One region of the Acidovorax sp. K2F genome, then DNA from elsewhere that is predicted to be linked to it. Evidence: predicted binding sites of a transcription regulator. Region 1 holds the regulator's gene; each other region holds the start of a gene.

The links. The regulator FNR, encoded in region 1, switches genes on or off when oxygen is low (the NO sensors DNR and NnrR bind a similar motif). The targets are predictions, from matches to a motif close to TTGATNNNNATCAA.
Region 2: N4G42_RS00540 (hemerythrin domain-containing protein) is a predicted target of FNR. The motif match lies at 3,314-3,327, and genes of this name have one in related genera.
Region 3: N4G42_RS08035 (MBL fold metallo-hydrolase RNA specificity domain-containing protein) is a predicted target of FNR. The motif match lies at 3,773-3,786, and genes of this name have one in related genera.
Region 4: N4G42_RS22020 (TraR/DksA family transcriptional regulator) is a predicted target of FNR. The motif match lies at 2,720-2,733, and genes of this name have one in related genera.

Annotation. Positions count from the first base shown of each region.
Region 1 covers NZ_JAOBSQ010000041.1:78,581-85,757, forward strand. The annotation lists gene N4G42_RS15965 (HD-GYP domain-containing protein) at 1-1,096, opposite strand, end outside; gene N4G42_RS15970 (sulfite exporter TauE/SafE family protein) at 1,318-2,043, opposite strand; gene hemN (oxygen-independent coproporphyrinogen III oxidase) at 2,049-3,431, opposite strand; gene fnr (fumarate/nitrate reduction transcriptional regulator Fnr) at 3,621-4,343, shown strand; gene N4G42_RS15985 (hypothetical protein) at 4,454-4,747, opposite strand; gene N4G42_RS15990 (FixH family protein) at 4,805-5,083, opposite strand; gene ccoG (cytochrome c oxidase accessory protein CcoG) at 5,148-6,593, opposite strand; gene ccoP (cytochrome-c oxidase, cbb3-type subunit III) at 6,675-7,177, opposite strand, start outside.
Region 2 covers NZ_JAOBSQ010000001.1:108,771-115,947, forward strand. The annotation lists gene N4G42_RS00530 (cation-translocating P-type ATPase) at 1-1,445, shown strand, start outside; gene N4G42_RS00535 (methyl-accepting chemotaxis protein) at 1,564-3,231, shown strand; gene N4G42_RS00540 (hemerythrin domain-containing protein) at 3,386-3,973, shown strand; gene N4G42_RS00545 (alkene reductase) at 4,078-5,181, opposite strand; gene N4G42_RS00550 (YbfB/YjiJ family MFS transporter) at 5,354-6,580, shown strand; gene gstA (glutathione transferase GstA) at 6,693-7,177, opposite strand, start outside.
Region 3 covers NZ_JAOBSQ010000026.1:173,095-180,271, reverse strand. The annotation lists gene grpE (nucleotide exchange factor GrpE) at 1-439, shown strand, start outside; gene dnaK (molecular chaperone DnaK) at 533-2,482, shown strand; gene dnaJ (molecular chaperone DnaJ) at 2,567-3,712, shown strand; gene N4G42_RS08035 (MBL fold metallo-hydrolase RNA specificity domain-containing protein) at 3,867-5,231, shown strand; gene N4G42_RS08030 (LysR family transcriptional regulator) at 5,368-6,345, shown strand; gene leuC (3-isopropylmalate dehydratase large subunit) at 6,367-7,177, shown strand, end outside.
Region 4 covers NZ_JAOBSQ010000055.1:140,632-147,808, forward strand. The annotation lists gene N4G42_RS22005 (TonB-dependent receptor) at 1-1,448, opposite strand, end outside; gene N4G42_RS22010 (DUF2946 family protein) at 1,529-1,900, opposite strand; gene N4G42_RS22015 (glutathione S-transferase) at 2,023-2,670, shown strand; gene N4G42_RS22020 (TraR/DksA family transcriptional regulator) at 2,794-3,165, shown strand; gene N4G42_RS22025 (hypothetical protein) at 3,230-3,604, shown strand; gene N4G42_RS22030 (VOC family protein) at 3,656-4,069, shown strand; gene N4G42_RS22035 (MarC family protein) at 4,066-4,659, shown strand; gene N4G42_RS22040 (Rrf2 family transcriptional regulator) at 4,747-5,295, opposite strand; gene nhaR (transcriptional activator NhaR) at 5,446-6,342, shown strand; tRNA gene N4G42_RS22050 (tRNA-Met) at 6,498-6,574, opposite strand; gene rplQ (50S ribosomal protein L17) at 6,597-6,989, opposite strand; gene N4G42_RS22060 (DNA-directed RNA polymerase subunit alpha) at 7,144-7,177, opposite strand, start outside.

The DNA.
Region 1 (7,177 bases):
GCAGGGGCCGCGACGAATTGACCGATGCCACGATGGCATACCGGTCGTTGACTAACTGCACGATGGAGCCGGGCGGGTACACCCCCATCATGCGAATGAAAGCCCCCAGGACCACCGAATCAAACCGCGCCTTGAGCTGGGCAAAGATGACGGATAGCGCCTCATGCGGCGTCAGCGCCGTCACACCCATGGCCGGGTTGCACATCCGGTCGTATTGATTGACCAGTGCCAGGACCTGGCTCATGCGCCCCAGGTCAGGCCCCTTCAAGCGCTGGGGAAACCCGCTGCCGTCACACATCTCGTGGTGCCGGGCCACTGCAGTCAGCACCGCATCGGCAAACCCCATGCGTTTGGCCAAGGCCACGGATTCCACCACGTGGGTCTCGTAGCGCGTGCGCTCCATGGGGATCATGGAGGGCGTAGGCTGACGCAGATTGGGCGGAAGCTTGAGCTTGCCAATGTCGTGGATCAATGCTGCCACACCCAGATCGTGCAGCTCCTCGCTCTTCATGCCCAGGGATCGCCCCAGCAGCAGCGAAATCACCATCACATTGATCGGATGCAACCCGTTGCGCTCGCCCACGCCCTCGGACAGCAGCCGGATGACGGAGTCGCCGTTTTCCAGCAGTTCGGTCACGCATCCAGAGACCAGCGCCTCCCCCTTGGCCCTGGCCTGGTCCGGGTGCTCGGAAACCGTGCGCTCCATGGACTGGTACTGACGCGTGGCTTCTGAGAAACGCTGATTGCAGGCGGCCAAGGCCCGGTTTTGTGCTTCCAGCAGCTCGCGGCGACGCTGTGCCTCGGGGTCTACGACAGTGGCCGTCCCAGGCCCGGGCGCATCCAGGCCGTTGGGCGGTGGGGCTGTCATCTCGGGCACGCTCCAGGCGGCCGGCACCAGCTCCTGGAGTTCAGGATCGCTCTTCTTGGGGACGTAACGCACCTCGGTCAGTCCCAGCTCCCGCAAAGTGGTGATCTGATCCGACGACGCCACCCGGAAACTGCTGGTCGGGAACGGATGATGCATCCAGCCCACGTCGAGCTGGATGTACATGCCGACACGCAGTTGGCTGATGTCGATGAGGATGGATGAGTTCACGTCAGGCGCACGATACATGGCGACATCAATGCCACCAATAGTTACGCAGATTATCACCAGTTCCAGTGACGTGGCGAAGAACCGACAGGCCGCGCAGCGATCCGGCAACACTTGACTGAAAGCGGGCCTGGCTGGACCACCCCGGTCCCCGCGACAAAGGAATCGCCCACCTTCCAGCCGCGGGGCGACTGGAGTGATGTCGACGGATCAGCGCCTCGCGCTCAGCGGCACCAGAGCGACGGCTTGTAAATGAGATCCATCCACAGCGCCCAGGCAGCTACCGCGCACAGCATGGCGCCTGCGGCCCTCGTGCCCCACTGCGCCCGCGCGAGATTCAGCCGGTTGCGAAGGCTGCTCCAAGCCCAGGGGCCGCCCACCAGCCACACCCCGCTGCCCACTGCAAACAGAGCCATGGTGAGGGCCCCCTCCAGCGCCCCCCCGCTGAGCGCCGCGACCAACAGGGCCGAATAGAGCAGTCCACAAGGCATCAGGGCCCACAGAACCCCGGCCGCCATCACTCCGCCCGGAGCCCCGACCAGCGGACGAACACGCGCCCACACGGAGCGGCCCGCCTGCTCCACCCACGCAGGCTGCCGCGACTGCACCATCATCATGAGCCCCCAGGCCATCACCGCCACATGCATGAGTGTCCAGGCGGGGCGCAGCGCGCTGGTTTGCTGGGTCAGCCATGCCAGACTGTCCATGGCCAAGGCCGCCAGTGCACCTGCGCTGGCATACCCCATCAGGCGCCCTGCGTGGAAGGCCATGGTGCGCTGCAGCGCACCGCCACGCGGCGCCCAGCGCACCTCCTGCTCCACACCACCGTCCGCCTGTGGTGCGCCGCCCTGCCGCACCAATGCTCCGCACGGCGCGGAACACATGGCCAAGCAATGGGACCCGCCAGCGAGTCCCATGAGCAAAGCAGTCCAGCCAACAGTGGCAAGCATAGGTGTCAGATGATGCGCGAAAACCGGGCGCGGTTGCGGTCAGCCTGCAGATAACGGTCAAAAACCATGGCGATACCGCGCACGAAGAACCACCCGGTGGCGGTCACTTCAATGCCCTCCGGACCCACCCGTACCAACCCCTGCTCCTGCATACCCTCCAGCTGCGCCAACTCTGCTGCGAAGTACTGGCGGAAATCGATCAACCACGCCTGCTCCATCGGCTCGAACAGCAGCTCGCCCTGGCACATCAGGGCCATGATGGCCGCGCGGCGCACCAGGTCGTCGCGGGTCAAGGCCAGCCCGCGGACCACAGGCAGCCGCCCCTGGTCCAGGAAGTCGTAGTACTCGTCCAGCGTCTTGGAGTTCTGGCTGTAAGTCGCCCCTACCCGGCCGATGGCCGATACGCCCAGCCCAATCAGGTCGCAGTCTGGCTGCGTGCTGTAGCCCTGGAAGTTGCGGTGCAAGCGTCCCTGGCGCTTGGCCACAGCCAGTGCGTCGGTAGGCAGAGCAAAGTGGTCCATGCCCACATAGACATACCCAGCGTCCATGAACGCATCGAGTGAGCGCGAGAGCATGGACAGCTTGCTCGCGCCCGTGGGCAATTCGGCGGAGATGATGCGACGCTGTGGCTTGAAACGCTCCGGCAAGTGTGCATAGGCATACAACGCAATGCGGTCAGGCCGCAGCTGCGCCACCTGCGCCAGCGTGCGGTCAAAAGACTCTGGCGTCTGGCGCGGCAGGCCGTAGATCAGGTCCACGTTCACCGAATCAAAGCCCAGCGAGCGAGCGGACTCCACCAGTGCAAAAACCTGCTCTGCAGGCTGAATGCGGTGCACGGCCTTTTGCACTTCGGCATCAAAGTCCTGCACGCCAAAACTCAGGCGGTTAAAGCCCAATTCAGCCAGGAGCGCCAGACGCTCGGAGTTGACCGTGCGCGGATCCACTTCGATCGAGTATTCGCCCCCGGGCGCCAGCGTGAAGCTGCGCTTGAGCATGGCCATCAGCTCCCGCAAGCCCGCATCTGAGAGGAAGGTGGGCGTGCCACCGCCCAGGTGCAATTGACTCACCACCTGTCCTACGCCACAGTGCGCGGTGTGCAGGTCGATCTCGCGGCTCAGGTAGCGCAAGTAGACCTCGGCGCGGTCATGGTGTTTGGTGATGATCTTGTTGCAGGCGCAGTAGTAGCACAGGGATTCGCAAAACGGGATGTGCACGTACAGGGACAGCGGCATGGCCTTGGCCAGCGTGCCCGAACGGCGCTGCTGCAGCGCCAGCACATAATCTTCCTGACCGAAGGCCTCCACAAATCGGTCGGCCGTTGGATAGGACGTATAACGGGGCCCTGGCACGTCAAAGCGGCGCAGAAGATCTGGCGAAACAGCAGTCATGGGGAAATTTCCTTGCGTACACCTTGACTGTGCCGTAGGCTCCGGGACATGTCCTTGACCTGCATCAAGTGAACCAACAAGCGATACGGCGACAATTTGATGAAGGTCAGCCGCTCGCCCGCGCCCTGTATTCAGGTTCGTGTACGGCAAGCACGATATGCTCGACCAACAACCCAAGTCCATGTGCCTATGAACCCGCTCACCATCAAAGTCGCCTGCTCCAACTGCAACCTCCGCGAGCTGTGCATGCCCGTGGGCTTGAACGAAGAGCAGCTCCAGCGCATTGACGAGGTGGTCGCCGTCCGTCGCAAAGTCAAACGCGGAGGCACGCTGTTTCGCAATGGCGAGTCCTTCACGTCCCTGTATGCCATCCGCACCGGGTTCTTCAAGACCTGCGTGGCCACGGAAGACGGTCGCGACCAGGTCACGGGCTTTCAGATGGCGGGCGAGATCATCGGGCTCGACGGCATCGTCAATGACCACCATACCTGTGATGCGGTGGCACTTGAAGACGCCGAAGTGTGTGTCATGCCCTTCGACCGCATTGAAGAGCTGTCACGCGAAGTCACTGCCCTGCAGCACCACGTGCACAAGATCATGAGTCGCGAGATCGTGCGCGAGCACGGCGTGATGTTGCTGCTGGGTAGCATGCGTGCCGAGGAACGCCTGGCCGCCTTTTTGCTGAACCTGGTGCAGCGCCTGCATGCACGGGGCTTCTCGCAGTCGGAACTGGTGTTGCGCATGACGCGCGAAGAAATCGGCAGCTACCTCGGTCTCAAACTCGAAACGGTCAGCCGGACCTTCTCCAAGTTTGTGGAAGAAGGGATCGTGGAAGTCAAACAGCGCCATGTGCGCATTCTCGACACCGATGCCCTGCGACGCATTGTGAACAGCCAGCAGACCTGCCACTGACGACACTGACACTGAGCCACTTCCACGCAGAGAGTCGGTTCAGCACAAAGTACAACCATCTCTTGCGAAACGGCATGCATTGCATGCCCAGACAAGCAGGCGAAAAGGGCTCAGGGGCAGGACGATGTCTTGCGGCAATCGTCGGGGCGCTCCCCATCGGGCACCGGGCACCGGTTGACCTCGAACGGAGACATGGAAAGCAGTGTCGTCAATGCGCTCGTTGCCATGGTGATGGCCCAAAACACAAAAAATGCGAGGGTGTACACCCCTTGCCGTGACAGCGCCAGGGGCTGGCCGAACCAGTGCAGGTCCTGGGGGTCCACCATGGCAAAAACCAGCATCTCCAGCACGCCCGCCATCAAGAAGGCGGGCCATGCAATCCACATCAGGCGTTGCGTCCACATATCGGTTCTGTCTCCTGGTGCTGCCTGGGGTCGCTGGGGGCAGCGACCGGCGGGTTGTCAGCGTGGTTGGTCTTGCACGGGGGTGGCCGCATGGTTGCGGGCCTTGAGGGCCGGTGCCAGGCTTTTCTCCGGCGCCACCAAGGTCTTGTTGATCTCAATGCCCTGGCGGTAGTAATCCTCGGCCACCACCGGGTCAGGCCGAGAAATCGCCAGCCACAGCGTCACAAAGCCAGCCACGATCACGATGGCAGGCCCGGCAATCACCAGCCACACATGGCCGAACTTCCACCAGGGCATGGGAACTGCCGGTGTCGCGATGGCAGGGTTTGAAGACATGGTGCTCTACTCCTCAACAATATCGGTCAAAGTGCGGCCCTGAAAGGCCCCACCGGGATGCCGCTCAACGCGGCACAAGAAACACGGATTTTTCCGTCACGTGGGCAGCTGCCCCGACGGCCTGCACGTCAAACTGAACCGCATGCGAGCCCGACGTGGCGGAACCGTACGGAATCTGCAAACGCACGGCCACCCAGCGCGACTCTGCTGCGCCAATATCCACTTCGGCCTCGGAGGCCACCTCCAGCCCCTCCAGTCCACGCGCACTGATGCGGTAGCGCTGTTCGCCCTCCGTGGCATTCATGATCTGCAGCCGGTAAATATTCTCCAGTTTGCCCCCCGCCACAATGCGCGAGAGCGCGGCCCGGTCACGCACGACATCCACCTTCAGCGGCGTGCGCACCACCAGGCTGGCCAGCATGGCAACGCACAGTGCTACCAGCACGGCGGTGTAGATCAGCACACGGGGACGCAGCACGCGACGCAGCATCTGGGACTGCGTCCAGCGCTTGGCCACGCCGTTCTGGGTGGAATAGCGGATCAGGCCACGCGGGTACTGCATCTTGTCCATTACGGTATTGCAGGCGTCCACACACAACCCGCAACCAATGCACTCATATTGCAAGCCCTTCCGGATATCGATGCCCACCGGACAGACCTGCACACACAGCGAGCAGTCAATGCAGTCGCCAAGCCCCTGGGCCTTGTAGTCAATGTTCTTCTTGCGCGGGCCGCGCTGCTCGCCACGCTCAGGGTCGTAGGTGACGATGAGCGTGTCTTTATCAAACATTGCGCTCTGAAAGCGCGCATAGGGACACATGTACTTGCAGACCTGCTCGCGCATGAAGCCTGCGTTGCCGTAGGTGGCAAAGCCGTAGAACAGCACCCAGAAAATCTGCCAGCCGCCTTCAAACGCCAGCAGCTCGCTGCCCAGTTCGCGGATAGGCACGAAGTACCCTACGAAAGTGAACCCAGTCCACAGGGCCACTGTGATCCACACCACCTGCTTGAGAAACTTTTTGCGGATCTTCTCGAACGTCCAGGGACCGTTGTCCAGACGGAGGCGGGCACTGCGATCGCCTTCGATCTTGTGCTCGATCCACATGAACATTTCGGTGTACACCGTCTGCGGACAGGCAAAGCCACACCACAGGCGCCCTGCCACGGCGGTGAAAAGGAACAGCGACAGCGCCGAAATGATCAGAAGACCGGTGAGATAGATGAAATCCTGCGGATAGAGCACCAGGCCAAAGATGTAGAACCTGCGAGCTCCCAGATCAAACAGCACCATCTGGCGCTGGCCCCATTCAAACCACGGCAGCCCGTAAAACACCAGCTGAGTCAAAAGCACCATGCCCCAACGCCAGCGCGCAAACAATCCGCTGATCGAGCGCGGGTAGATCTTCTTTTGCGCTTCGTACAGCGAGATGATCTCGCCCGCAGAGGACGCATCGGCGGCGACTGGCGTAATCGGGATGACCTTGCGAGCAGGCTCGCTGGGTGTGCTCATGGTGTCGCTTTATGAACGGAGTACAGGCTTACTCTGAAAAGAAAACCCGGGCAGTGCCTCAAGCACCGCCCGGTGGACATATCAACGTGCAGCCACCTGCTTGTTCGACAGGCCCCACACATAGGCAGAGAGTACGCCGATCTGCGCCTCGGTCAACTTCTCGGCCTGTGCAGGCATCTGGTTGACCTTTCCGTTATTGATCATGGCCGTGATGGCAGCCTCGCCCCAGCCATGCAGCCAGATATCGTCGGTCAGATTGGGTGCACCCAGTGCCTGGTTGCCCTTGCCATCCATGCCGTGGCAGGCCGCGCAAGCCGCAAATTTGGACTTGCCCAGCGATGCACGCAGCGAGTCGTGCGGGCTACCCGACAGGCTCAACACGTAATGCGACAGGTTGCGCACGTCTTCTGGGGTGCCCACGGCCGCTGCCATGGGAGGCATGTTGCCGATGCGGCCCTTCTCCAGCGTCTCGCGGATCTTTTCGGGTGTGCCGCCATGCAGCCAGTCGTTGTCCGTCAGGTTCGGGAAGCCCTTGCTGCCGCGTGCATCCGAGCCGTGGCACTGCGCACAGTTGTTCATGAACA
Region 2 (7,177 bases), on a different contig from region 1:
TCGATGGCACGGTGCACGAGGGCCACACGCAGGTGGACGAATCCATGCTGACCGGTGAGCCCCTGCCGGTGGCGCGCGATGTGGGCGCGGCGCTGACGGGTGGATCGATCAATGGCGATGGACGCATCGTGATGGCGGTGACGGCCGTGGGCGCCGAGACGGTGCTGGCCCAGATCATTCGGCTGGTGGAAGACGCGCAGGCCGCCAAGGCGCCCATCCAGCGGCTGGTGGACCAGGTGTCGGCCATCTTCGTGCCGGTGGTGCTGGTGGTGGCGCTGGTGACCCTGGCGGGCTGGCTGGCCATGGGTGCGGGGCTGGAGGCGGCGCTGATCCACGCCGTGGCCGTGATGGTGATTGCCTGCCCCTGTGCGCTGGGGCTGGCCACGCCCGCGGCCATCATGGCGGGTACGGGCGTGGCGGCCAAACACGGCATCCTGATCAAGGACGTGCAGGCGCTGGAGCTGGCGCACAAGGTGGATACGGTGGCCTTTGACAAGACCGGCACGCTGACCGTGGGCCAGCCCCGGCTCACGGCGTTTGAGGTGGTGCCGGGTCTGGACGATACGGCGGTGATGGCGGCCGTGGCCGCAGTGCAAAGCGGTAGCGAACACCCCCTGGCGCGCGCGGTGGTGGCGGCTGCGGGCGAGCGGCAGATCCACGTGGCCACCGCGCAGGACGTGCGCGCCGTGCCCGGGCGCGGCACCGAGGGCGAGGTGGACGGCCAGAGCTACCTGGTGGGCAGCCTGCGCTGGATGCAGGAGCTGGGGGTGGGCCTGGGCCCGCTGTCAGACCGCGCGGAGGCGTTGCAGCGCGAAGGCGCCACGGTGTCGGCCGTGGCCCAGCGGGTCACGGAAGGGTTGGCGCTGCGGGCATTGATGGCCTTTGGCGACGAGCCCAAGCCGGGCGCGCGCGAAGCTTTGGCGGCGCTCAAGGCGCGCGGCATTCGCACCGTGATGGTGTCGGGCGACAACCGGGGCGCGGCCGAGGCCATGGCCCGGCGCCTGGGGCTGGACCCGGCCGCGGGCGAGGTGATGGCCGAGGTGTTGCCGGGCGACAAGGCGGCCAAGGTGGCTGCGTTGCAACAGGGCACCGATGGCAAGCACCATCATGTGGCGATGGTGGGCGACGGCGTTAACGATGCCCCCGCGCTGGCGGCGGCCGATGTGGGCATGGCCATGGGCAACGGGACTGATGTGGCCATGCACGCAGCGGGTATCACGCTGATGCGCGGTGACCCGATGCTGGTGGCGGCGGCGCTGGATATTTCGCACCGCACGGTGATGAAGATCCGCCAGAACCTGTTCTGGGCGTTTGCATACAACGTGGCGGGCATTCCGCTGGCGGCGCTGGGCTACCTGAACCCGGTGGTGGCGGGCGCGGCCATGGCGCTGAGTTCGGTCAGCGTGATGGCGAATGCCCTCTTACTCAAGCGGTGGCGCATGTGATAAATACGTACAGCACGGTCATCGATGTCTGGCAAACTGCAACGATTTGTTGCGAATCCGTCGCCTCGGGGGAGGTGCGGCGACCGCATTGGCATAGCTATATCAAGGACGACAGATCATGAATCTCTTCTCGCTCATGCGGCAGTTCACCATACGTTTGCGCATGCTGGGTGCCATTGGCGTGGTGCTGGGGCTGCTGGGGCTGCTGGGGGGCGCGGGCATGCTGGGCATGTTCCGCATCCACAACATGAGCCAGGACTTCATGGACCACTCGTTCGCCGAGGTGGGTTACATGGCCGAGCTGCGGGGCGAAATGGGTGCCATCCGCCAGTTCGAGAAGGACATGATCATTGGCTACGAGAAGCCCGAAGCCGTGAAGGCCGCACATGCCAAGTGGGTGGAGAGCCAGGACAAGGCCAAGAAGATTGCCAACAAGTTCCTGGAAGGCGAGGAGGACTCTGACAACCCGGTGGTGCGCAACATCGTCAAGCGCCTGGACAGCTACCGCGAGCTGTTTGCGCACGTGGCGCGCCAGCTGGAGGCGGGTGGCTATGACACCGCCACCATTGCCAACCGCATGAGCGGCAAGGCCGTGGCGGAGTTTGCCGAGGCCGACAAGCTGATGGCCGAGCTGGACTCGGTGCTGCGCGCCGAGGTGGCCAAGTCCGTGGCGCAGCAAAGCGAAGTGTCCAACCAGACCAAGTGGCTGTTTGTGCTGGCGGTGCTGATCACCGTGGTGGTGGTGGTGCCCACCACGCTGATGAACATGAACTCCATTTGCAAGCCGCTGGAAGACGCACGCAAGATGGCCCAGGCGATTGCGGGCGGCGACCTGTCGCAGCACATTGCTGCCGAGGGCAAGGACGAAGTGGCCGATTTGCAGCGCGCGCTGCGCGACATGCAGCAGGGCCTGAGTGCGCTGGTGGCGCAGGTGCGGGATGCCAGCGGCAACATCGCCACGGCCAGCCAGGAGATCGCCACGGGCAACCAGGACCTGTCGCAGCGCACCGAGCAGACGGCCAGCAACGCGCAGGAGGCCGTGTCCTCGCTGTCGCAGCTCACGTCCACGGTGCAGCAGACGGCATCGTCGTCGCAGATGGCAAACCAGCTGGCCGCGTCGGCCTCGCAGATGGCCACACACGGTGGCGGCGTGGTGCAGCAGGCCGTGGCCAGCATGCATGAGATTTCGACATCGAGCCGCAAGATCGGCGACATCATCGGCCTGATCGACTCCATTGCCTTCCAGACCAACATCCTGGCGCTGAACGCTGCGGTGGAAGCTGCCCGTGCAGGCGAGCAGGGCCGGGGCTTTGCCGTGGTGGCCAGCGAGGTGCGCAGCCTGGCGCAGCGCAGCGCAGCGGCGGCCAGCGACATCAAGGGCCTGATCCAGAGCAGCGTGACGGCCGTGGACGGCGGCGTGCGCCATGTGGAAGAAGCCGGCACGGCCATGAAGGACATCGTGAGCAGCGTGCAGCGCGTGGGCGACATCATTGGCGAGATCACGGCGGCTGCGTCCGAGCAGTCGGCTGGCATCGGCCAGGTGAACAGTTCGGTGGGCGAGATCGACCGCATGACGCAGCAGAACGCGGCGCTGGTGGAGGAATCCGCCGCAGCCGCCGAGTCGCTGCGCGAGCAGGCCGCGCGCCTGTCGCATGTGGTGCAGCAGTTCCGCCTGGCCGAATCTGCAGCCGGCTACGGCCACGGCGGTGCGGTGGCCGCACCGTATGCAGGGCATCAAACCCAGGCGCTGGCAACAGGCGCCGCGCAGGCGCGCCTGACGCACTGACCGCACCAGGCCTTTTCTACCGATGAGCCCCGCAGGCTTGGTCTGCGGGGCTTTTTTGTGGGCAGAGCTGCCCGGCGGTTTATTGACCTGCGTCATGGGCGCACCCGTGCACGCGTGGCACCCTTGGGGCCTTGTTGAACCTGGGGAGTGCGCCATGCCGTCGATCAGTCTGCGAACCATTCGCGAGGAGCATGCGTCGCTCGCGGCGGTGCTGCACTCGCTGCGCCTGATGCTGGACCAGGGCCCGGGCGACGAGCCCGCCGCGTTCTTTGACGTGATGCGGGCCATGCTGTTCTACATCGACGAGTTTCCCGAGCGCCAGCACCACCCCAAGGAGTCGCAGTGGCTGTTCCCCAGGGTGGCCGAGCGCTCGCCCCAGGCGGCCGAGGCCATCGCCCAGCTGGAGCGTGACCATGAGGGCGGTGAGGCCGCCGTGCGCGAACTGCAGCACCTGCTGCTGGGCTGGGAGCTGATGGGCGACGCGCGCCGCGAGGCGTTTGCGCTGGCGCTGGAGCGCTACATCCGCTTTTATCTGGAGCACATGCGCCTGGAAGAAACCGTGGTGCTGCCCGCCGCGCAGGAGACCCTGCAGCCGGGCGACTGGACCGCCATCGACGCGGCCTTTGCCAGCAACACCAACCCGCTGGCCCCGGGCAAGCCGCGCGACGCGGCCTATGACCGGCTCTTCACCCGCATCGTCATGCGGGCGCCCAGTCCGATCGGGCTCGGCTCACCCTCCTGAGCGACTGCGCCGTTTGGTGCTGACTGCGGCAGGCGACCGCTGGCTCGCGCAGCGGCAGCTGCAACCGGTGCGGCCCCATGGGGCCGTTCCGGCGCGGTGCAGACTCAGGCGCTGAGCGCCGGGTAGTCCGTGTACCCCTCGGCCCCGCCGCCGTACAGCGTGGCGCGGTTCACCTCGTTGAGCGGTGCGTTGGCTTTCAGGCGCGCCACCAGGTCGGGGTTGGCGATGAAGGGGCGGCCAAAGGCCACGATGTCGGCACCGTTGGCCAGGGCGGCATCGGCCAGCTCGCGGGTGTAGGCGTTGTTGACCATCCATGCACCCTTGCCACCCGTCGCACGGTAGGCGGCCTTGAGGGCGGCGTAGTCAAACGGGCGACCTTCCACCTCGCGCGGGCCACCGGTGGCGCCTTCGATGATGTGGATGTAGGCCAGGCCCAGCGGGCCCAGATGGCGCACCACGTGGTCGAACAGGGGCTGTGGGTCGGCGTCCACGATGTCGTTGGCAGGGGTGACGGGCGACAGGCGGATGCCGGTGCGGCCGCCGCCGATTTCCTCGACGATGGCGCGGGTCACTTCGAGCAGCAGACGGGCGCGGTTGGCAATGCTGCCGCCGTAGTCGTCGGTGCGCTGGTTGGCACCGGTCTTGAGGAACTGGTCGATCAGGTAGCCGTTGGCCGCGTGGATTTCCACACCGTCAAAACCCGACGCAATGGCGTTGCGCGCGGCGTGGCGGTAGTCCTGCACGATGCCGGGGATCTCTTCGGCGTCGAGTGCGCGGGGCATGGAGGTGGGGGTGAAGGTGGGCACGCCGTCCTTGATGAGCACGGTCTTGGTGTTGGCCTGCACGGCCGAGGGTGCGACGGGTGCGGCGTTGCCCGGCTGCAGGTCGGTGTGCGAGACACGGCCCACATGCCACAGCTGCACCACGATCTTGCCGCCGGCATCGTGCACGGCGCGGGTCACCTTCTTCCAGCCGTCCAGCTGCTCGGTGCCGTACAGGCCGGGCACATCGGCATAGCCCTGGGCTTGCGGGCTGATGGCTGTGGCCTCGGAAATGATGAGACCGGCACTGGCGCGCTGCGCGTAGTAGGTGGCGACCAGGTCGGTGGGGATGGCCTCGGGCGAGCGGTTGCGCGTGAGCGGCGCCATGGCGATGCGGTTGGCCAGCTGGAGGTCGCCCGCGCGGGTGGGTTCAAACAAAGAGGTCATGTTGAAGGTGTCCTGTAGAGGTACGTGCAAACAAAGCAGCCTTGCAGCTTAATGCTGCAGCGCAAAACGTGCAGCGCACTGGCGTCAACAAGGGCACCGGTTTTGTGTTAACCGAGTCGCTCAAGCCCGTCACTTCTGCAGCACCGTGGCCGTTGCATGAGAATGAAAGGCCATGCCCTTGCTACCGCCCCCCGCACCGTTCCCTGTTTCCCCGTTGCGCAGCCTGTGGCTCGCCGTGGCCCTGTCGATGGGCGCCGCCATTTCGCTGGGCATCACGCGGTTTGCCTATGCCCTGTTGCTGCCGCCCATGCGCGAAGACCTGGGCTGGTCGTACACGCTGGCCGGGGGCATGAACACGGCGAACGCGCTGGGCTATCTGCTGGGCGCTCTGGCCACGCCCTGGCTGTTGCGGCGTGCGGCCCCGGGCGCAGTGCTGTTGGTGGGCGCCACGATGGCTACGGTTTTTATGGGCCTGAGCGGATTTTTCACGCAGGCAACGCCCTTGCTGGCGCAGCGCCTGCTGGCCGGTGGGGCCAGTGCGCTGGTGTTCATTGCCGGGGGCCTGCTCGCGGCGCGGCTGGGTGCGCAGGTGCCGGGGCACAACGGATTGCTGCTGGGCCTGTATTACGGTGGCACGGGCTGGGGCATCAGCCTGTCGGCCTTGCTGGTGCCAGCAGTGCTGGGTGTGGCGCCCGCGCCGCATGGCTGGACCTGGGCCTGGTGGGCTTTGGCGCTGGCCTGTGTGGCGGCCACGGTGGCATTGCTGTGGCCGGCGCGGGTGTTGAACGGGCTGGCTGCACCTGTGGCCGCCGCATCGGGGACTCCACCGGAGGCAGCAGTGCCCGACCGCGTGCGCTGGCGGGCCCTGGCCCCGGCGCTGCTGGGTTACGGCCTGTTTGGCGTGGGCTATATCGGCTACATGACCTTTGTGGTGGCGCTGCTGCGCGAGCAGGGCCGGGGTGCGGGCGAGGTGACGCTGTTCTACGCCTTGCTGGGGCTGGCCGTAGTGCTGTCGTCGCGCATCTGGGCCGGGCTGCTGGACCGCAGCCGGGGCGGTGAGGCCCTGGCGCGCCTGAATGCGCTGCTGGGCGTGGGCACCATCCTGCCCGCCATTACGAGCGCGTGGCCGGTGGTGCTGGCCTCGGGGCTGCTGTTTGGCGGGGTGTTTTTGTCCGTGGTGGCATCGACCACGGCGCTGGTGCGGCACAACCTGCCGCAGGCGCTGTGGGCCAGCGGCATCAGCGCGTTCACCATCGTGTTTGCGGCCGGGCAGATCGTGGGGCCCACGGTGGTGGGCTGGATCGCCGATGGGCCTGGAGGCCTGGCGCGCGGGCTGGTGTTCTCGGCCTGCGCGTTGTGGGTGGGGGCGCTGGTGGCGTGGCGGCAGAAGCCGCTGTAGCACACAGGGATTTTGGCCGCGCGTCGAGCTACGTGCTCCCAATCGATACTGGCGGGGCCTAGGCCAGGAACGCCGAGCAAGGGCCGTCCCGCAGCGCCTCAGGGGAGTGTCCCTATTTCAGCAGGCCTTCGGCCTTCATGGCCGCCTGCACTGCGGGGCGGGCACCCACGCGTTCACGGTAGGCCGCCAGGTTGGCCAGGCCGGAGATATCGAGCTTGGTGGGCTGGGTCCAGTTGGTCACGGTGAACAGGTAGCCGTCGGCCACGGTGAACTGGTCGCCCATCAGGTATTGCTTGCCGGCGAGCTGGCCATCCACCCACTGCAGGCGTTGCAGCAGGCGCTCGCGCACCATGGGCTTGTACTCCTCGGGGGTGGCGGGGTTGAACAGGGGGCTGAAGCCCTTGTGCAGCTCGGTGCCGATGAAGGTCAGCCACTCTTGCAGGCGGTAGCGCGCCAGGGTGCCGTTGGCGGGAGCGAGCTGCTTGTCGGGCACCTGATCGGCAATGTATTGCACGATGGCCGGGCCTTCGCGCAGGCGCTCGCCGCTGTCCAGCTCCAGCACGGGCACGTAGCCCAGCGCATTGATGGTGTAGTAGT
Region 3 (7,177 bases), on a different contig from region 1:
GGCCGAGCTGAAGGCCAAAAGTGCCGATCTGGCGGACCAGTTCCTGCGCGCCAAGGCCGAGGCGGAGAACGCCCGCCGCCGCGCTGAAGAGGAAGTGTCCAAGGCCCGCAAGTTCGGCATCGAGAGTTTTGCCGAGAGCCTGCTGCCCGTGGCTGACAGCCTGGACGCGGCCCTGGCCATCAAGGAGGCCACGCCCCAGCAGCTGCGCGAAGGCGCCGACGCCACCTTGCGCCAGTTGACGTCTGCGCTGGAGCGCAACAAGGTGGTGGCCATCAACCCCGCCGCAGGCGCCAAGTTCGACCCCCACCAGCACCAGGCCATCAGCGTGGTGCCCGCGGAGCAAGAAGCCAATACGGTGGTGGCTGTGCTGCAAAAGGGCTACGTGATCGCGGAGCGCGTGTTGCGCCCGGCCTTGGTCACCGTGACTGCGCCCAAGTAAGCCTCAAAAAAATCGACCTGGAAGACTTGAAGCAAACCAAGTTATCCACAAGTTACTAGCCATCCAAACCATTCAAGCATTCGGAGAAAAATCATGGGAAGAATCATCGGCATTGACCTGGGCACCACCAACAGCTGCGTTTCCATCATGGAGGGCAACACGACCCGCGTGATTGAAAACAGCGAAGGTGCACGCACCACGCCCTCCATCGTGGCCTACCAGGAAGACGGCGAGATCCTCGTCGGCGCCTCGGCCAAGCGCCAGGCCGTGACCAACCCCAAGAACACCCTGTATGCCGTCAAACGCCTGATCGGCCGCAAGTTCACCGAAAAAGAAGTGCAAAAGGATATCGACCTGATGCCCTACAAGATCGTGGCTGCCGACAACGGCGACGCCTGGATCGAAGTGCGCGGCAACAAGCTGTCGGCCCAGCAGGTGTCCGCAGACATCCTGCGCAAGATGAAGAAGACGGCTGAAGACTACCTGGGCGAGCCCGTGACGGAAGCCGTCATCACCGTGCCCGCGTACTTCAACGACGCCCAGCGCCAAGCCACCAAGGACGCTGGCCGCATCGCCGGACTGGATGTCAAGCGCATCATCAACGAGCCCACCGCTGCAGCCTTGGCCTTTGGCCTCGACAAGCAGGAAAAGGGCGACCGCAAGATTGCCGTGTATGACCTGGGTGGTGGCACGTTCGACGTGTCCATCATCGAAATCGCCGACGTGGATGGCGAAAAGCAGTTCGAAGTGCTGTCGACCAATGGTGACACCTTCCTGGGCGGCGAGGACTTCGACCAACGCATCATCGACTTCATCATCGGCGAGTTCAAGAAGGAACAAGGCGTGGACCTGTCCAAGGACGTCCTGGCCCTGCAACGCCTGAAGGAAGCCGCCGAAAAGGCCAAGATCGAGTTGTCGAATTCGGCAGCGACCGACATCAACCTGCCCTACATCACGGCCGACGCCTCGGGTCCCAAGCACCTGAACATCAAGCTGACCCGCTCCAAGCTGGAACAACTGGTGGAAGAGCTGATCGAGCGCACCATCGCTCCTTGCCGCATGGCGATCAAGGACGCGGGCGTGTCGGTGTCCGACATCCATGACGTGATTCTGGTCGGTGGCATGACCCGCATGCCCAAGGTGCAGGAGAAGGTCAAGGAATTCTTCGGCAAGGACCCCCGCAAGGATGTGAACCCTGACGAAGCCGTGGCCGTGGGCGCCGCCATCCAGGGCCAAGTGCTGTCGGGCGACCGCAAGGACGTCCTGCTGCTGGACGTGACCCCCCTGTCGCTGGGTATCGAAACCCTAGGCGGTGTGATGACCAAGATGATCACCAAGAACACGACCATCCCGACGAAATTCGCTCAGACCTTCTCGACAGCCGACGACAACCAGCCTGCCGTGACCATCAAGGTCTACCAGGGCGAGCGCGAAATGGCCACCGGCAACAAGCTGCTGGGCGAGTTCAACCTCGAAGGCATTCCACCCGCAGCCCGCGGTGTTCCGCAGATCGAAGTGTCGTTCGACATTGACGCCAACGGCATCTTGCACGTGGGCGCCAAGGACAAGGGCACCGGCAAGGAAAACAAGATCACCATCAAGGCCAACTCGGGCCTGTCGGAAGAAGAAATCCAGAAGATGGTGAAGGACGCCGAGCTGAACGCTGCGGACGACAAGAAGAAGCTGGAACTGGTGCAGGCCCGCAACCAGGGTGAAGCCGCTGTGCACAGCGTCAACAAGAGCCTGGCCGAACACGGCGACAAGCTCGACGCAGGTGAAAAGGACGCGATCGCTGCAGCCGTGAAGGCCCTCGAAGAAGCCCTCAAGGGTGAAGACAAGGCCGCGATTGACGAAAAGACGACCGCGCTGATGGCCGCCAGCCAGAAGCTGGGCGAGAAGATGTACGCCGAATCGCAGGCAGCGCAAGCCGCCCAGGCGGCCGGTGGTGCAGACGCCGCAGGCGCATCGGCCGGTGCAGCCAACAAGCCCGCAGACGACGACAACGTCGTTGATGCCGAGGTGAAGGAAGTCAAGAAGGGCTGAACGAGCCCCCGTTGACCCGAGCCGCCGCGCAATGCTCGTCAGGGGCTGCGCGGCGTTCCTGTTCCAACCGGGTTCTGAATCACTATGTCCAAACGAGACTTTTACGAAATCCTGGGCGTTCCGAAGAACGCCTCGGACGAAGAAATCAAAAAGGCCTATCGCAAGCTGGCGATGAAGCACCATCCTGACCGCAATCAGGGGGACGCAGCCAAGCCTGCCGAGGAAAAGTTCAAAGAGGCCAAAGAGGCCTACGAGATGCTCTCGGACCCCCAAAAGCGTGCGGCCTATGACCAGTATGGCCATGCGGGGGTAGACCCCAACATGCGCGGCCCCGGTGGCGCAGGAGCAGAAGGATTTGGCGGTTTTGCGGAAGCCTTCGGCGACATCTTTGGCGACATGTTCGGCCAACAAGGCGGGCGCGGGCGCGGCGCCGGTGGACGCCAGGTCTACCGTGGCAGTGACCTCAGCTATGCCATGGAGATCACGCTCGAAGAAGCAGCTCGCGGCAAAGACGCGCAGATTCGCATCCCATCCTGGGACACCTGCGACACCTGCCATGGCAGCGGCGCCAAACCCGGCACCAGCGCCAAGACCTGCGGAACCTGCCAAGGCGCGGGCACCGTGCAAATGCGCCAGGGCTTCTTCAGCGTGCAACAGACCTGCCCCCACTGCCGTGGCACGGGCAAGATCATTCCTGAGCCTTGCACCACCTGCCATGGCCAAGGGAAGCTCAAGAAGCAGAAGACTCTGGAAGTGAAGATTCCTGCCGGCATCGACGATGGCATGCGCATCCGTTCCACCGGCAACGGCGAGCCGGGCACCAACGGCGGCCCACCGGGCGACCTGTACATCGAGATCCGCCTGAAGAAACACGACATCTTCGAGCGCGACGGCGACGACCTGCACTGCCAGGTACCGGTAAGCTTCATCACAGCGGCGCTGGGTGGCGAGATCGAGGTGCCCACCCTGCAGGGCAAGGCGGCCATCGACATCCCCGAAGGCACCCAGGCCGGCAAGCAGTTCCGCCTGCGCGGCAAGGGCATCAAGGGTGTGCGCGCCAGCTACCCGGGTGACCTGTACTGCCACATCGCGGTCGAGACACCCGTCAAGCTCACCGAACACCAGCGCAAGCTGCTGCGCGAGCTGGAAGACTCCCTCAAGAAGGGCGGCGCACGCCATTCGCCCAGCGGCGAGAGCTGGACGGACCGGTTGAAGAACTTCTTCAGCTGATCACGCGCGGGTTTCCCGCCAAAAACCGCCTGCAGCCCCAAGGCCGCAGGCGGTTTTTTCTTGATGCAAGGCAAGAAACCCCCTGGCAACGTCCGCAGGCGCAATCCGACCAGTAGGATGGTCATCATCGATGCTCACCCGGGAGTCTGGACACATGAACGTCAACATCACCTTCCTGGGGGGCTCCGGCACCGTCACCGGCTCCAAGTACCTGGTGCGTTGCAACGGCAAGAGCCTGCTGGTCGATTGCGGCCTGTTCCAGGGCTACAAGCAGTTGCGCCTGCGCAATTGGCAGCCCCCGCCCATCACGCCGCACCAGATCGACGCCGTGGTGCTGACCCATGCCCATCTGGACCACAGCGGCTACCTGCCGCTGCTGGCGCGCGACGGCTACACCCACGCCATCCACTGCACCCCGGGCACACGTGACCTGTGCACCATCCTGCTGCCCGACAGCGGGCACCTGCAGGAGGAGGACGCCGCCTTCCTCAACCGCCACCAGCTCAGCAGCCACAGCCCCGCCCTGCCCCTGTATACCCGGCTCGACGCGCTGCACTGCCTCAAGCAATTCCAGATCCATGCCTTCCACAAGGCGTTCGAGCCCCTGCCCGGCTGGCGCGTGACGTTTTCGCCCGCAGGCCACATCTTGGGTGCGGCCAGCGTGCTGCTGGAGGTCGGAGGCAGGCGAATCCTGTTCTCTGGCGACCTGGGCCGGCCGGACGACTTGCTGATGAATCCACCGGACGCCCCGCCCCAGGCGGACACCGTGCTCATCGAATCCACCTATGGCGACCGCGAGCACCCGCCCGAAGGTCTGCTCGACGAACTGGGCCCCGCACTGCAGCGCCTGGCCGCACGCGGGGGCATCGCCGTGGTGCCCGTCTTCGCCGTGGGCCGCGCGCAGGCCGTGCTGCACGCCATCGGGTTGCTGAAGGCGCAGGGTGTGGTGCCAGCATCGCTCAAGGTATTCCTCGACAGCCCCATGGCCGTGAGCACCACCGGACTGTTCCAGCACCACATGCAGGAACACCGCCTGAGCGGCCGCGAGGTGCAGGCGCTAGAGCATGGCGCCACCATGGTCCAGACACCCGAGCAATCCAAAGGACTGGCCAAACTGCATGGTCCCATGGTCATCCTGTCAGCCAGTGGCATGGCTACCGGGGGCCGCGTGCTGCACCACCTGGCACTGCACGCTGGCGATCACCGCAACATGATCATTCTGACCGGGCACCAGGCGCCGGGCACACGCGGCGCGCGGCTGGCTGAGGGCGAAAAGACCATCCGCATTCACGGCCAGGACGTGGCCGTGCGCGCCGAAGTGGTCAAGTTGTCTTCTGCATCGGCCCACGCCGACGGCAACCAGCTCATCGCCTGGCTGCGCAGCATGGGGCACGCGCCCGACCAGGTGTATGTGGTGCATGGCGAAATGGGCGCCGCCGACCTGCTGCGCCAGCGCATTGAACACGAATTGCGCTGGCGGGCCTCAGTGCCAGAGCACGGCAGCACGTGCGCGGCCTGAGCCCCGGTCTCTTTCTGCACTCCAGGAGTGCCACTCTTGCGCAGAAGGGCATCTCAGCCATCGCGTATCACGATGACAAACCACCGACAATGGGGAGAAAATATGAAACCTTCTCTTTTTGAGAAGTCAAAACCCCATGAAAAGCTCCGAGCGCAGTTTTGCGCGCCGTATTGACCTCACCTCGCTGCAATTGTTTGTGGCGGTGTGCGAGCTGGGCAGCATCGGCCGCGCCGCCGAGCGCGAATTCATTGCAGCATCAGCGGTCAGCAAGCGCCTGTCGGACCTGGAAACGGCTGTAGACACCGCCCTGCTCTACCGCCACAGCCGGGGCGTGACGCTCACGCCCGCCGGCGAGAGCCTGCTGCACCATGCGCGCACCGTGCTGTTTGGCCTGGAGCGCATGCAGGGCGAACTGAGTGAATATGCCGACGGCGTTCGCGGCCATGTCCGCATGCACGCCAACATCTCGGCCATCTTTCAGTTTCTGCCCGAAGACCTGGGCGCCTTTGCGCGCGAGCACAGCCAGATCAAGATCGACCTGCAGGAGCACCTCTCCAGCGATGTGCTGCACGCCGTGCAAGAAGGAGCCGCCGACCTTGGCATCTGCAACATCGGCATGGCGAACGGGGGCGGAGCCCTGGAGCTGCAGAGCCGCCCCTACCGCGCCGACAATTTGGTGCTGGTTGTGCCCCGAGCGCATGATTTATCTGCGCTGGATGCTATCAATTTTGAAGAAGTCCTGGACTGGGACATTGTGGGCCTGCACGCCAACAGCAGCATCAGCCTGGCCATGCGCGCGGCCGCTGCCGCAGCCGGGCGCCCCCTGCGCCAGCGCATCCAGGTGACGGGGCTGGACGCCATGTGCCGCATGATCGACAACGGCCTGGGCGTGGGCCTGCTGCCCGACCGGGCGTTTGCGCTGATGCGCGGCGTGGGCAACCTGCAAGCCATCCCGCTGACCGATGCCTGGGCCCACCGCGAACTGCGCGTGGTAGCCCGCGACTTTGACGCCCTGCCCGTCACCGCGCGTTTGCTGGTGGAACACCTCTCACCCCGGGCAGAACCCGCCCCGGCGCACCCGGCCCCCGACACTAAAATCCAATCACCCACCTGAAAGCAGAAAGAAAGCCACGCCATGGGACGCACCCTGTACGACAAGATCTGGGACGAGCATGTCGTCCACACCGAAGAGGACGGCACCTCCATCCTCTACATCGACCGCCATCTGGTGCATGAAGTCACCAGCCCTCAGGCATTCGAAGGTCTGCGCGAAGCGGGCCGCAAGGTCTGGCGCATGAGTTCCATCGTGGCCACGGCCGACCACAACACGCCCACCACGGGCTGGGAAAACGGCTACGACGGCATCACCGATCCGATCAGCAAGGAACAGATCACCACGCTGAACGACAACATCGCGCAGATCACACCCGCCGCGTTCTTCCCGTTCATGCACAAGCGCCAGGGCATCGTGCACGTCATTGGCCCTGAAAACGGTGCCACCCTGCCCGGCATGACGGTGGTGTGCGGCGACAGCCACACCAGCACCCACGGCGCGTTTGGCGCACTGGCCCACGGCATCGGCACCTCCGAGGTCGAGCACGTGATGGCCACGCAGACCCTGCTGGCCAAAAAGGCCAAGAACATGCTGGTGCAGGTGGACGGCACGCTGGCCAAAGGCGTGACCCCCAAGGATGTGGTGCTGGCCATCATCGGCAAGATCGGCACGGCCGGCGGCACGGGCTACACCATTGAATTTGCAGGCTCCGTCTTCCGCGCCATGAGCATGGAAGGCCGCATGACCGTATGCAACATGGCCATTGAAGGTGGTGCTCGCGCGGGTCTGGTGGCTGTGGACGACAAGACCATCGAATACGTCAAGGGCCGCCCCCTGTCGCCCACGGGCGTGGAATGGGACCAGGCCGTTGCGTACTGGAGGACGCTGCACT
Region 4 (7,177 bases), on a different contig from region 1:
CCAATGAGCTGCGTGTCGCCGTTGAAGGCCTGGCTGCGGGCGCCGGCATCACCGCTGATCCAGTTCGTCGTAGCGTTTTCGATAGTGCGCAGTTGGTAGCTGTCGCGCTGCAGGCCAAAGTCCACGATGTGCGTGCCCTGCAGCCCATCGGGCCGCCAGGTGCCCTTGGCGGCCAGCGTGTTCCAGCCCGTGCCCTTGCTGTTGACGATGCGCCCAGCCCCGCCGTTCAGCGCGGCAGGCAGCGCCACGGTGGCCGCGCGCAGGGTGTCGGTCTGGTAGTCGTAGAGGCTGGCGGCCACCTCCCAGTCAAACACGCCCTGCGTGCGGCTCTTGACCGACAGGCCGTGCATGAAATGGGTGAGGTCTTCGTTGGACACATTGAAGTCCGTGGGCGCGAGCGCAAACGAGCGGCCATTGATGTTGACCGTGCCGCTGTAGACCGCATTGCCGTTGGCGTCGCGCAGGTAGCTGGTGGGGCGCCCCTCGGATGCGTTGTGCCACCAGCCGAAGGTGTAGGCGGCGCGCACGGTGGACGAGAAGTCATAGGCGATCTTGGCCTTGATGTGGTCTTGCTGCGTGTGGTACTGGGTGGCCGTGCCCAGCAGGTACCAGGGCTGGTTGCTGCGGTTGTTGCCCAGCACTGCGCCCGTCACCGGCGTGCCCGCATTGCCCACGGTCCCCGCAGACACGAGGCGCGTGGGGAAGGTGAGCGGCTGGCCTTCGCTGTCGGTCTTGTTGAAGTTCAGGAACCACGACCAGTCGCCATTTCTGTTGCCCACCGAGGCGCTCACCTGCTTGCCCCCATAGGTGCCGTTGGTGCTGTACAGGTCAAAGGGCTGGTGCTGATAGCTGACCTGCCCGTGCGCCTCGAACTTTGTCGGCATGCGCGTGACGTAGTCCACCACCGCGCCCACCGAGTTGCCTGCGTAGGCGGCCGAAAACGGGCCGTAAAGCACGTCCACGCGCTCAATTTCTTCCGGCGTGACCAGCATCCAGCGCGGCGCGTTGGTGGGGCCGTTGCCCAGGTAGTTGCTCAGCAAAATGCCATCGGCAAACACCATGGACCGCGCCGGGTTGCCCGTGCCCGAGGCGCGGGTGGACAGCACTGCGTGGTTGTAGTCGCCGATATAGCGCTTGCGCACCAGCAGACTAGGCAGGTACTTGAGGGCGTCTTCGCTGTCGGTGGCGTTGATCGCATGCTCGATCTGCTCACGCGTCACGCCCTCGATGGTGGTGGGGATCTGCGTGGGCAGCGAGGTGGGCTGGCCCCCGCTGATGGTGACCACGCCCAGCTCCTTGACCGGGGCATGGCTGGTAGTGCTGGTGCTCGTGCTGGTGCTGGTGCTGTCAGCGGTCTGGGCGAATGCGGATGAAGCCCCGGCGGACGCGATGCCAAGGATGACGGGAAAGGCACTGGCCACGGCCAGCGCCATGCGGCTTTTGCGCATGGAAACTCCTGAAAATCAAACCAAATAGGCCGCAAGCGCATGTGAATCATGCGCGAGGAGCTATCGAATCAATAGCAATTTCAGGAGAGTGATGGGGGCCCGCGCGGCGGCAGCGGCGCGGCAGTGCGCGCTGCAATGTGCGCGGCAGGGATGGGGCGCAGGGCATGCGCCAGCGGGTGGACCACAGGCAGCTGGGCCTGGGACGCGGGAGGTGGAGCACCCACGTGCGCACACAACGGGCAGTCCAGCGTGTGGCTGGACAGTTCCTTGGCGCCGTCGTCGGTCTTGACCAGCACCTTGATCGCGCCCGAGCCCGAGCAGATCAGCTCCATGGCCTGCGGGTGCACCAGCGGCGACGCCACGGCCACGCCGATCGACAACACAAACCACGCCAGCACACAGCGGGCGAGCCAGCGAAGGCTGCGGATGGTTTGGAGGGACGGCAACGACATGGAAGCGCCATTGTAGGTGCGCAGTCCACGCCAGCCAGTGCACGGGTCATCTGCGTGACCGCCCCGCACCAGGTGCGGGCCTAGGATGTGCGTTTGCCCCTACAACACATCGGAGACACACCATGCTCACACTCTGCGGCTTTTCGGCCAGCAACTACTACAACAAGGTCAAGCTTGCGCTGCTCGAAAAGGGCCTGCCGTTCACCGAAGAACTGGCCTGGGTGGGCGAGACCGATCGCAGCGCCAGCCCGCTGGGCAAGGTGCCCTACCTGCGCACGCCGCAGGGAGCGCTGTGTGAGTCGGCGGTGATCGCCGACTACATCGAAGCCGCCCACCCCGATCACCCGCTGATCCCGGCCGACCCCTTCCAGGCCGCCAAGGTGCGCGAGCTGATCACCTTTCTGGAGTTGCACCTGGAGCTGGTGGCACGCAACCTGTATCCGCAGGCGTTCTTTGGCGGCACCGTGAGCGACACCGCCAAGGAAAAGGTGGGCACACAGCTGCAGAAGAACATTGCCGCCTTCGGCCAGTTGGCAAAGTTCAGCCCCTACGTGGGCGGCGACACCTTCACGATGGCCGACTGCGCGGCCGTGGTTCACCTGCCGCTGGTCAGCTCCGCCACCAAGATCATCTACGGCAAAGACTACCTGGCCGACCTGCCTGTGCGCGACTACCTCGCCCGCATGGCCGAACGCCCCCATGTGCAGCGCGTGAACGCGGACCGCAAGACCAACACCGCCGAGATGCTGGCGCGCCCGCCCAAGCGCTGAGCCCGCCACGCAGCGGTGTCACCAGGGTGGGGACACCGCACGCCATCCCTTGACCTTGGTCAACCCAGCGCGCCGCGCACAGGCGCACCATGCAGGTATCCGATCACCCCGAGGAGACCCCGCATGGACAAGACCCAAGCCGCACCTTTCCGCCAGCAGTTACTGGCCCAGCAATCCGAGTTGCTGGCCCAGCTGGCCGCGCAGCGCGGTGGTGTCATCGGCCGCGCCGAGGCCGCCGCCGACCACTTCGGACAACCGGAAGACCCGCGTGCCCAGGTTGCCACCGAACGCGAGCTCGAATTTGCCCTGGACGAACGCGAGACAGCACACCTGGCGGCTGTCGAGGCCGCCCTGGCCCGCATCGAAGCCGGCACCTACGGCGAGTGCACGGATTGCGGCACCCACATCACCGCCGCCCGCCTGCACGCCACGCCCGAGGCCGCACGCTGTGTGCATTGCCAGGAAAAGGCCGAGCAACACCGGCGGGCGGCATGAGCGAACGCACGCACTCAGGCTACTTCCTTCCCGTTTTTTGTCACTCCTTTAAGAAAGCCGATTCATGAGCACTTTTCACGCCGTTGTCTGGATGGACCAATCCGAAGCCCATGTGGTGATGTTCGATCGCGAACACGCGGAAGCCCAGCGCATCAAGTCCCGCAGCCACCACAAGCACCAGGGCAAGGCTGACGACCTCGCGCCGTTTTTTTCCGATATCGCCCAGACACTGACCGACACCCGCGAGGTGCTGCTGGCCGGCCCCGGCCTGGTGCGCAACCAGTTCCGCGACTGGGCCGCCAAACACCATGCGGCCGTGGCCGGCGTGGTGGTGGACTCGGTGGCCGCAGACCACCCGACAGACGCCCAGCTGGTGGCCATGGCGCGCCAGTATTTCAAGAAGTTTGACAACATGGCCGCCGATCCGTCGGTCGCCTGACCGGCCTGCAGGCCACGCCAAGGCGTGGCACTGGCTGCTATCCTCTGCGGGATGCGCAGCCTCTTTCACCTCGCCTTTCACGTCACCGACCTGGATGCCGCACGGCGCTTTTACGGCGGCGTGCTGGGCTGCCTGGAGGGCCGAAGCACCGACACCTGGGTGGACTTCGACTTTTTCGGCCACCAGATCTCGTTGCATCTGGGCACGCCGTTTGCCAGCGCCCGCACCGGGCACGTGGGAGACCATATGGTGCCCATGCCGCACTTCGGCGCCATCCTGGAGTTACCCGACTGGCATGCGCTGGCCGCACGACTGAAGGCCGCCGACACCGCCTTCGTGCTGGAGCCGCAGGTGCGTTTTGAAGGCCAGCCGGGCGAACAGTGGACGATGTTCTTCCACGACCCCAGCGGCAATCCAATCGAGATCAAGGGCTTTCGCTCGCTGGACGCGGTGTACGCAACGTGAGCTACACCTTCGCGTCGGCCACCATCCTGCTCCTGCTGATCACCGATCCGCTGGGCAACATCCCCATCTTTGCCAATGCCCTGCGGGGCGTGGCGCCCGAGCGCCGGGCGCGGGTGATCCTGCGGGAGGTGCTCATTGCGTTTGCACTGCTGCTGGTGTTCCTGTTCTTCGGAGCGGAGTTCCTGCGGGTCATGAATTTGAGCGACTTGTCGCTGCAGATTGCCGGCGCCGTGGTGTTGTTTCTGATCGCACTGCGCATGATCTTTCCGTCGGCGGACGGACCACAGGCGGAGCTACCGGGCGAGCCGCTGATCGTGCCGCTGGCCATCCCCGCGCTGGCAGGCCCTTCGGCGCTGGCCACGGTGATGCTGCTGGTGGCCCAGGCCCCCGAGCGGCGATGGGAATGGGTGGGCGCACTGTGCGTCACCATGGCCGTATGTGCCGTGGTGTTGCTGCTGGCCGAACGCATCCAGCGCCTGGTGGGCGAACGCGTGGTGATGGCGTTTGAACGCCTGATGGGCCTGATCCTGGTCGCGATCTCGGTGGAGATGCTGATCCGAGGAATCAAGCAGCTGGCGCACCAGCTGTAGCCCTCGCCAGGAGCCGCTGGCCACGGCCCTCGTGTGTGCGTGGCGCCGTTCACAGCGCCCCGCAGCACCGTATCGCGGCCGCTTCCTTCAGCGACGCTGCAGGATCGGCATGGTCCCCAGAGCAAACACCGAGTTGGGCACGTTGACCCGCGCCATCAAAGGGCGAGGCTTGGGTGCCAGCGGCAGCTTGGCCCGCGCAGCAGGAGCCTTCTCTTCCACGACCGTGCCCTGCTCCAGCGCCTGGGTGACAAGGTCCTGAAGCGTCACCGACTGCAGGTACTCCATCACCCGGGAGTTGAAGCTGGTCCACAGTTCTCCCGTCATGGATTTGACCTGGGCGGCCTGACTGGGCCCCAGGTTCTGCAGCTCGTCGGTCTTGAGGTTTTCTACCGCCAGGATGATTTCAGCCACCGATACCTGCTCCGCTTGCCGCGCCAGGGTATAGCCGCCACCGGGCCCTCGGGTACTGTCTACCAAGCCGGCGCGGCGCAGTGCGCTGAACAGCTGTTCAAGGTAAGACAGAGAAATCCCCTGCCGTGCGCTGATGGTGGACAAGGGCACGGGCCGCATCTTCTGGCGCAGGGCCAGGTCGGTCATGGCGGACACCGCCAGCTGTCCTCGGGTCGTGATACGCATCGTTGCTACTCCTTGTGAACACAGGCAGCTCCAGGCCGCAGCGCAGATCGCCACGGAAGCTGCCAAACGTCAATGTAGAGAATTTCATACTTCGCGTATATTCGTTTTATTGAGTTTTATTCTTCGATTTATGCGAAGCATTTGGGCAGTATGAACTTCAAGCACCTGCGCTATTTCTGGACGGTTGCCAAGGCTGGCGGTGTAATGCGGGCCGGTGAGCAGCTCAACACCACTCCGCAAACACTGTCCGGCCAGATCAAGCAGCTGGAAGAATGGCTGGGCCACGACCTGTTCCGGAAAAGGGGACGGGGACTGGAGCTGACCAGTGAGGGGCGTGTGGCCCTGGGATATGCCGAACAGATCTTCGCGCTGGGCGACGAGCTGGAAAAATCCATCCGGCTGGCGCGTGGACAAGAGAAGCCGCTGGAATTCCGCGTGGGGGTGGCCGACTCGGTAGCCAAGTCGGTGGCCTACCACCTGCTGGAACCCGCACTGGGCATGCCGCAGCGCGTGCACATGACCTGCCATGAGGGCAAGTTTCCCGAATTGATTGCGCAGTTGAGCCTGCACCGGCTGGACCTGGTGTTGGTAGACGAGCCTGTTTCCAACAAGATCGGCGTCAAAGCCTTCAACCACCCACTGGGCACCAGCAGCATGAGTTTTCTGTGCGCCCCCGCCCTGCGGGCGCAGTTGGAGGGGCCGTTCCCCCAGTGCCTGCATGGCGCGCCCATGCTCATCCAAGGCCCCATGTCGTCCGTTCGCCAGCAACTCGACCACTGGCTGAACAAGCACCACCTGCAACCCCGTCTCGTCGGCGAGTTTGACGACAGCGCGTTGATGAATGCGTTTGGGCGTGAAGGCCGGGGCATCTTCACATCCCCCTCCGTGCTGGAAGAGGAGACCACTGCTCAGTTTGGCGTGGAGGTTATCGGCCGCTCCTCAGACTTGGTGGAGGAATTCTTTGCGATCTCCATTGAAAGGCGCATTACGCACCCCTGTGTGGTGGCCATCACCAAGGCCGCCAAGGCAGATCTGTTCGCTCATTGAGCCGGCAGGAGCGCGATGGCACTCTGCGCAGGAGGAACAAGTTGTCATCAACACGCCAGCTCGCGCCCTCATGGAGCACAAGCAACGAGTGAGAGCACAAACAAAAACGCCCACTGTTAAGTGGGCGTTTTGTTTTAGCAATGCTTGCTATTTTTTGGTTGCGCGAGAAGGATTTGAACCTCCGACCTTTGGGTTATGAGCCCAACGAGCTACCAGACTGCTCCATCGCGCGATAAGAAATAAATTATACCCTATTATTCAGCTGCTGCCGAATTATTTTCGGTTTCTGCAGCACGATCGACCAATTCGACCAGGGCCATAGGCGCATTGTCGCCCACGCGGAAGCCCATCTTCAGAATGCGGGTGTAACCGCCAGGACGCACCTTGAAACGCGGGCCCAGGTCGTTGAACAGCTTGGTCACGCTGTCACGGTCACGCAGACGGTTGAATGCCAGGCGGCGGTTGGCGACAGAATCTTCCTTGGCCAAGGTGATCATGGGCTCGATCACGCGGCGCAGTTCCTTGGCCTTGGGGACGGTGGTCTTGATGACTTCGTGCTCGATGAGCGAGTTCATCATGTTCTGCAGCATCGCGAGGCGGTGCGAGCTGGTGCGGTTGAGTTTGCGAAGGCCGTGTCCGTGGCGCATGGTGCTTTCTTTCTACTGTCTATGTAATTAAATCAGGCAGCCGTATCAGGTACTGTCCGAGGCACTGTTCCCCGGAGGGAACGAAAAGTCCCCCTTGCGGGGGACATCAAACCGGGCGCCCAAAATTTGGGCAGCCTTCGATTATAGCTTTGGCTTAACGCTTGTCCAGACCTGCTGGCGGCCAGTTC